Regions from separate parts of the Streptomyces sp. NPDC002853 genome, predicted to be linked through region 1. Evidence: riboswitches for the same ligand, from Rfam matches in the RefSeq annotation. Region 1 holds a riboswitch; each other region holds the start of a gene.
The links. Region 1 has a riboswitch for S-adenosylmethionine ahead of ACWD02_RS12870 (putative leader peptide). Riboswitches for the same ligand answer to the same signal wherever they lie in the genome.

Region 1 (2,195 bases):
AGCAGCCGGAGAGGCGCCTGGGTCGGGGACTCGTGGGCGAGCGCGCTGACGACGGGCCTGCCCTGCGGCGGCCTGGGCGTGATCGAGGGGCCCTTGACGCTGAAGTGCTTGCCCTCGAAGTCGACGTAGTGCAGCTTGTCGCGGTCGATGAAGCGGCCGGTGGCGACGTCCCGGATCTCCGCGTCGTCCTCCCAGCTGTCCCAGAGGCGGCGCACCACTTCGATGTGGTCGGCCGCCTCGTCGAAGAGGTCAGCGGTCAACTCCCGTACGTCCGGGCGTTCGAGGTCCTCGATTCCGAAGGCGGGAAATGTACGGCGTCCGAAGTGCGCGGCCTCGTTCCGGCGCGCCGACACCTGCACGCGGACGCCCGCACGGCCCGTGCTCACGTAGTCGAGCGTGGCGATCGCCTTGGATATGTGGAAGGGCTCCGTGTGTGTGGCCACCACCGTCGGCACCAGACCGATGTGCCTGGTCAGCGGGGCGACGCGGGCGGCGATGAGGACGGCGTCGAGCCGCCCGCGGATCTGGTCGGTGCGTCCGTCGGGCTCGGTGAAGTGCGAGGACTGCGGGCCGAGCCCGTCCTCGATCGTCACGAAGTCGAGGAGGCCGCGCTCGGCCTCCGTGACCAGATCGGCCCAGTACCGGGCAGTGAACAACTCCTGTGGACGGGACGCCGGTTCACGCCAGGCGGCCGGGTGCCAGCCCGCCCCGTCGAGTGCGACGGCAAGGTGCAGCGGGGCGGACGGAGCCGCGGGAGCAGAAGAGGACAGCGGGGATGAAGGTGATGACGACACGAGAGGAGTGCCTTCCTGATCGACCGTACGAGAACACCGGCCCCTCGGCTACGAGGGTGCGCGGCGGCGGGTGACGGGTCAGGAACGACAGAGCGCGCCGGCGACACGCTGCAGGTCGATGTGGTGCCGGGAGTACAGGTGCACCTGGCGGCTCGGGGCGATCACCACGGGGCGGGGGCCGGGCACCGGCGGCAGCAGCGGCACGACCGTCACCTCCGCCCTTCCGGCCCGGCGGGCCCACGGCCTCGCCGGTCTCGCGCTCGCGGAACCCTGGTCGGGCTCCGCCTGGTCCTCACCTGGAGCACCCCGCCGCGAGGCGCGGTTGCCGGTCAGCAAGCCAGGACTTGACGCTGACACTCGTAACCTGTTCGGACGCTACGTGAGGGCGCAGCCGTGCGCAATGCCCGTGGATCATGGCCGGGCCGGCATCACCGCACACGCCGTCCCCCTTCAGCGTCCGCCTTCGTCAGGCACAACCACCGGGCCGCTGGTTCTGTTCCGGCCCGCGCTGATGCGGTCGACGGACCGGGGCGGCCGCGGCCGAAGTGCCGCGTCCGCCCCGGGAGTTCACCAGATCCTGACGCGGTCCGCCCGCTCCAGCCAGAGACCGTCGCCCTCCCTCGTCCCGAACGCCTCGTGGAACTCGTCGAGGTTACGGACGATGTTGGCCCGGAACTCCGGCGGCGAGTGCGGGTCGATGGTGAGGTACTGCTGCTCCTGCTCCTTGCGGCGCTTGGTGCGCCAGCAGTAGGCCCAGTTCATGAAGAGCCGCTGGGAGCCGGTCAGGCCGTCCTTCGTGGGCATCGGGTCGCCGTTGAGCGCGATCTTGTACGCCGTGTGCCCGATGGTCAGGCCACCCAGGTCGCCGATGTTCTCGCCCACCGTCAGCGAGCCGTTGACGAACTCGCCGGGGAGGTTGCGGGGCGAGAACGCGTCGTACTGCTTGACCAGCGCCTTCGACTTCGCCTCGAACGCGGTCTTGTCGGCCGCGGTCCACCAGTCGTTGAGGTTGCCCGCGCCGTCGTACTGCGCGCCCTGGTCGTCGAAGCCGTGGCCGATCTCGTGGCCGATGACCGAGCCGATGCCGCCGTAGTTCTCGGCGGGATCGGCGTCGGGCGAGAAGAACGGCTTCTGCAGGATGCCCGCGGGGAAGCAGATCTCGTTGGTGCCCGGGTTGTAGTAGGCGTTGACGGTCTGCGGCAGCATGAACCACTCGTCGCGGTCGACCGGCGCGCCGATCTTCGCGAGCTGCCGGTCGGACTCGAAGGCGTCCGCCGCCTGCGCGTTGCCGAGCAGGTCGTCCGCGGACACCTGGAGGGCGGAGTAGTCGCGGAAGGTGTCGGGGTATCCGATCTTGGGACGGAAGGTGGCGAGCTTCTCGTACGCGCGCTCCTTCGTCTC
Region 2 (2,195 bases), on a different contig from region 1:
AGCTCGTCGAAGCCGGCCTCGGTCAGCGCCTTGCAGGCGGCGGCGATGGAGTACACGCCGATGACGTTCGGCGAACCGGCCTCGTGCCGCGCCGCGGTGTCGTGCCACTCGACGTCCACTCCGCCGTCCGTACGCCGCGCGACCTTCCGCGACGCGCCGCCGCCCGCGAGGTACGGCTCGGCCGCCCGCAGCCAGTCGGAGCGGCCCGCGAGGACGCCCGATCCGAAGGGCGCGTACAGCTTGTGGCCGGAGAAGGCGACCCAGTCGACGTCCAGCTCAGCGATGGAGACCGGGTGGTGGGGCGCGAGCTGCGCGGCGTCCAGGACGATGCGGGCACCGTGCGCGTGAGCGGCGGCGGCCAGCTCCTTGACCGGCCACAGCTCACCGGTGACATTCGACGCGCCGGTCACGCAGACCAGGGCGGGGCCGTAGGGGTCGCGGTCGGCGAGGGCGCGCTCCAGGGTGGCGACGGCCTGGTCGGCGGTGCGCGGGGCGTTCAGGTACGTCACGCGGGCGTCGCGCCACGGAAGCAGCGAGGCGTGGTGCTCGGTCTCGAAGACGAAGACCTGGCAGTCGGCGGGCAGCGCGGCGGCGAGCAGGTTGAGCGAGTCGGTGGTCGAGCGGGTGAAGACGACCTGGTCGTCCTCGCGGCAGCCGAGGAACTCGGCGACGGTGACCCGGCTGTTCTCGAAGAGGTCGGTGGAGAGCTGCGAGAGGTACCCGGCACCGCGGTGCACGCTGCCGTAGTACGGCGCGTAGGCGGCCACGTCGTCCCACACCCGCTGCAGGGCCGGGGCGCTGGCCGCGTAGTCGAGCGCGGCGTAGGTCACCTCGCCGCCGGTGACGAGCGGCACGGTGACGTCACGGCCGAGCACCGGCAGCGGCGCGGCACAGCAGGGGTCGGCGGACTCGGCGGAGACGGACTCGGCGGAGACGGCTTCGGTGGTGGCGACAGAGCGTGCGGACATGGCGAACTCCCGTGGGAAGGCAGGCGAGTTCACTGCGAGAGCGCGCGTACGGCGCCGCAGTGAAGAAGAAAAAGGGGGTGCGGAAAAGGGGCCGGAAAGCCCTATCGCATTCGCTTGCTCACGAGACTGCTCCCTTGAGGACCAGGACCCCAGGGTTGTTCGCAGGGGTCCGCGCTTGCCATGGACCTTGCTGTCCACGGCCTGGTCTTCACCCGGGGCACCCCGCCACGGACGGAGGGTTGCCGGACAGCGAGCCGGGGCCTAATCGCTGTCACTCATGACCTGCGCAGCATCTTGCCACACGATCTTCTCGGTGCCCACCGCAGTCCGGATGCCGGACTGCGGTGGGCGCCACACTCACCTGTTGCTGGCCGCCACCCACAGCTCGAGGGCCTTCTTCGCCGACCCGGAGTCGATCGACTCCGCCGCCTTCGCGATGCCGGCGCCGATCTGCTCCACCAGGGTCCCCTCGCCCGGCGAGAGGGCCACCAGGGCCGCCGCCGTGTTGAGCAGGACGGCGTCCCGCACAGGGCCCTTCTCGCCGTCCAGGAGGCGCAGCGCCACCTCGGCGTTGTACGAGGCGTCGGCGCCCCGCAGCGCCTCGACGGGGACGAGGTCGATGCCGACGTCCCGCGGGTCGAAGGCCTCCTCGCGCACGGCTCCGTCCCGCACCACCCAGACCCGGGAGGTCGAGGTGGTCGTCAGCTCGTCGAGACCGTCGTCGCCGCGGAAGACCAGGGAGGAGTGCCCGCGCTCGGCGAAGACCCCGGCCACGATCGGCGCCATCCTCGGGTCGGCCACGCCGACCGCCTGGGCCCGCACCTTGGCCGGGTTGGTGAGCGGACCGAGGGCGTTGAAGACGGTCCGGATGCCCAACTGGCTGCGCGCCCCGCCCGCGTGCCGCAGCGCCGGGTGGAACTTCACGGCGAAGCAGAAGGTGATCCCGGCTTCCTCGGCCACCTCGACGACGCGATGCAGCGGCAGCTCCAGGTTCACCCCGAGCTTCTCCAGGACGTCGGAGGCTCCCGAGGCGCTGGATGCGGCGCGGTTGCCGTGCTTGACGACCTTCGCGCCCGCGCCCGCGGCCACGATCGCGGACATCGTGGAGATGTTGACGGTCTTGGCTCCGTCACCGCCGGTGCCGACGATGTCGACGGTCCGCCCCGGCACCTCGATCACGTTCGCGTGCTCGTACATCGTGCGGACGAGGCCGGAGATCTCGTCCAC
Region 3 (2,195 bases), on a different contig from region 1:
TCCGTGACCCGGCCGCCCTGACCTGCGGTCTCACCCAGGGGACGGTCGTACATCGCCTTCACGAGGTGTACGTCGGGCTCGGTCAGGAGCGGGCCCACTATGCCGGTGACGAAGTCCGCCGAGAACTCCCGCAGGTCCGCGTCGACGAACGCGACGATGTCACCGCCGGTCACCAGGAGCGAGCGCCACATGACCTCGCCCTTGCCGGGCACGGCCGGGATGCGCGGCAGGATCACGTCCCGGTGCACGACCCGCGCGCCCGCCTTCCGGGCGACCTCGGCCGTACGGTCCCGCGAGCCGGAGTCGATCACCACGAGCTCGTCGACGAGAGCGGCCTTCTCGACCAGCTCACGGCGGATCTCGGCGACGATCTCGCCGACCGTCCCCTCCTCGTCGAGCGCGGGCAGCACGACGCTCACCGAGGTCCCCGACGCCCGCTTGGCGGCGACGAGCGCGCTGAGCGGACGGTCGGCAACGGACCAGGAACGCCTGGTCAGCCAGCGCTCGGCCTCTTCCAGCACGGGTGGCTCCTCCTGTGTGTGGCCTACATGTGATCCATCTCGCGGTTCGGACGACTATCTCAAGGGTCCAGGCCGTCGGTTACAGTCTTGAACAACGCCGATGACCATCGCATGCCGGGGTCATCGCGCGACAAATGCCCTGGGGCCCCTGAAGCCCCCGGCGCCATACCGCTCATCCAGAGGGGCAGAGGGATACGGCCCGTTGAAGCCCCGGCAACCATCCCGCCGACCGCGCACGCGAGGTCTCGGTGGGGAAGGTGCCAATTCCGTCTCGCGGCGAAATTCGTCGCGGGGAAGATGAGGAGAAAGGGCCTCGCCTCCATGGCTGCGCAGACTGTCGCAACGAACGACACCACCCCTTCCACCCAGGCTTCCACGGGTTCCGTGGACCTCGGCCCCGCATCGGGCCTCTCTTGCCGCGAGTGCGGCGAGCTCTACGCCCTCGGCCCGATCTTCGCCTGTCAGGCCTGTTTCGGCCCGCTCGAAGTGGCGTACGACCTGCCGACCGGTGACCCCGAGGCGCTCAGGAAGCAGATCGAGGCCGGCCCCGACAACATCTGGCGCTACGCCCCGCTCCTTCCCGTCCCGGCGAACGTCGCCGAGAAGCCGAACATCAACCCCGGCTGGACCAAGCTCGTCAAGGCCGACAACCTCGCCCGTGAGCTCGGCGTCGAGCAGGGCAAGCTGTTCGTCAAGGACGACTCCGGCAACCCGACGCACTCCTTCAAGGACCGCGTCGTCGCGCAGGCCATCGAGGCCGCGCGCGCCTTCGGCTTCACCACGCTCTCCTGTTCCTCCACCGGCAACCTCGCGGGCGCCGTCGGTGCCGCCGCGGCCCGCGCCGGCTTCCGCTCCTGCGTGTTCATCCCGCACGACCTGGAGCAGGGCAAGGTCGTCATGGCCGCGGTGTACGGCGGCGAGCTCGTCGGCATCGAGGGCAACTACGACGACGTGAACCGCTTCTGCTCCGAGCTCATCGGCGACCCGCTGGGCGAGGGCTGGGGCTTCGTGAACGTGAACCTGCGGCCGTACTACGGCGAGGGTTCCAAGACCCTCGCGTACGAGATCTGCGAGCAGCTGGGGTGGGTCCTTCCCGACCAGCTGGTCATCCCGATCGCCTCGGGCTCGCAGCTCACGAAGATCGACAAGGGTCTGAAGGAGCTCATCCAGCTGGGTCTGGTCGAGGACAAGCCCTACAAGATCTTCGGGGCGCAGGCCGAGGGCTGCTCGCCGGTGTCCACCGCCTTCAAGGCCGGGCACGACGTCGTGCGCCCCCAGAAGCCGAACACCATCGCCAAGTCGCTCGCCATCGGCAACCCCGCCGACGGGCCGTACGTCCTGGACATCGCGCGTCGCACGGGCGGTGCGGTGGAGGACGTGAACGACGAGCAGGTCGTGGACGCGATCAAGCTTCTCGCTCGCACGGAAGGGATCTTCGCGGAGACCGCGGGCGGCGTGACCGTGGGCGTCACGAAGAAGCTGCTCGATGCGGGGCTCATCGATCCCTCGCTGACCACGGTCGTGTTGAACACGGGCGATGGGCTCAAGACCCTCGACGCCGTTGCCGAGACGTCTCAGGCGACGGCGACGATCAAGCCCAGCCTTGACGCGTTTCGCTCCGCTGGTCTTGCCGGTTAGCCGCCGTAGGGCCTGAGCCTTCTTTCCGCCTGCGGA

Region 2: another riboswitch for S-adenosylmethionine. It lies ahead of ACWD02_RS00280 (aminotransferase class V-fold PLP-dependent enzyme); the one in region 1 lies ahead of ACWD02_RS12870 (putative leader peptide).
Region 3: another riboswitch for S-adenosylmethionine. It lies ahead of thrC (threonine synthase); the one in region 1 lies ahead of ACWD02_RS12870 (putative leader peptide).

Annotation. Positions count from the first base shown of each region.
Region 1 is NZ_JBSFUS010000004.1:365,374-367,568, forward strand. Features, by position in the region: gene ACWD02_RS12865 (LLM class flavin-dependent oxidoreductase) at 1-794, opposite strand, end outside; gene ACWD02_RS12870 (putative leader peptide) at 873-998, opposite strand; SAM riboswitch class IV at 1,046-1,159, opposite strand; gene ACWD02_RS12875 (M13 family metallopeptidase) at 1,362-2,195, opposite strand, start outside.
Region 2 is NZ_JBSFUS010000001.1:54,486-56,680, forward strand. Features, by position in the region: gene ACWD02_RS00280 (aminotransferase class V-fold PLP-dependent enzyme) at 1-968, opposite strand, end outside; SAM riboswitch class IV at 1,135-1,251, opposite strand; gene trpD (anthranilate phosphoribosyltransferase) at 1,326-2,195, opposite strand, start outside.
Region 3 is NZ_JBSFUS010000009.1:353,605-355,799, reverse strand. Features, by position in the region: gene ACWD02_RS26175 (glucosyl-3-phosphoglycerate synthase) at 1-521, opposite strand, end outside; SAM riboswitch class I at 691-825, shown strand; gene thrC (threonine synthase) at 843-2,159, shown strand.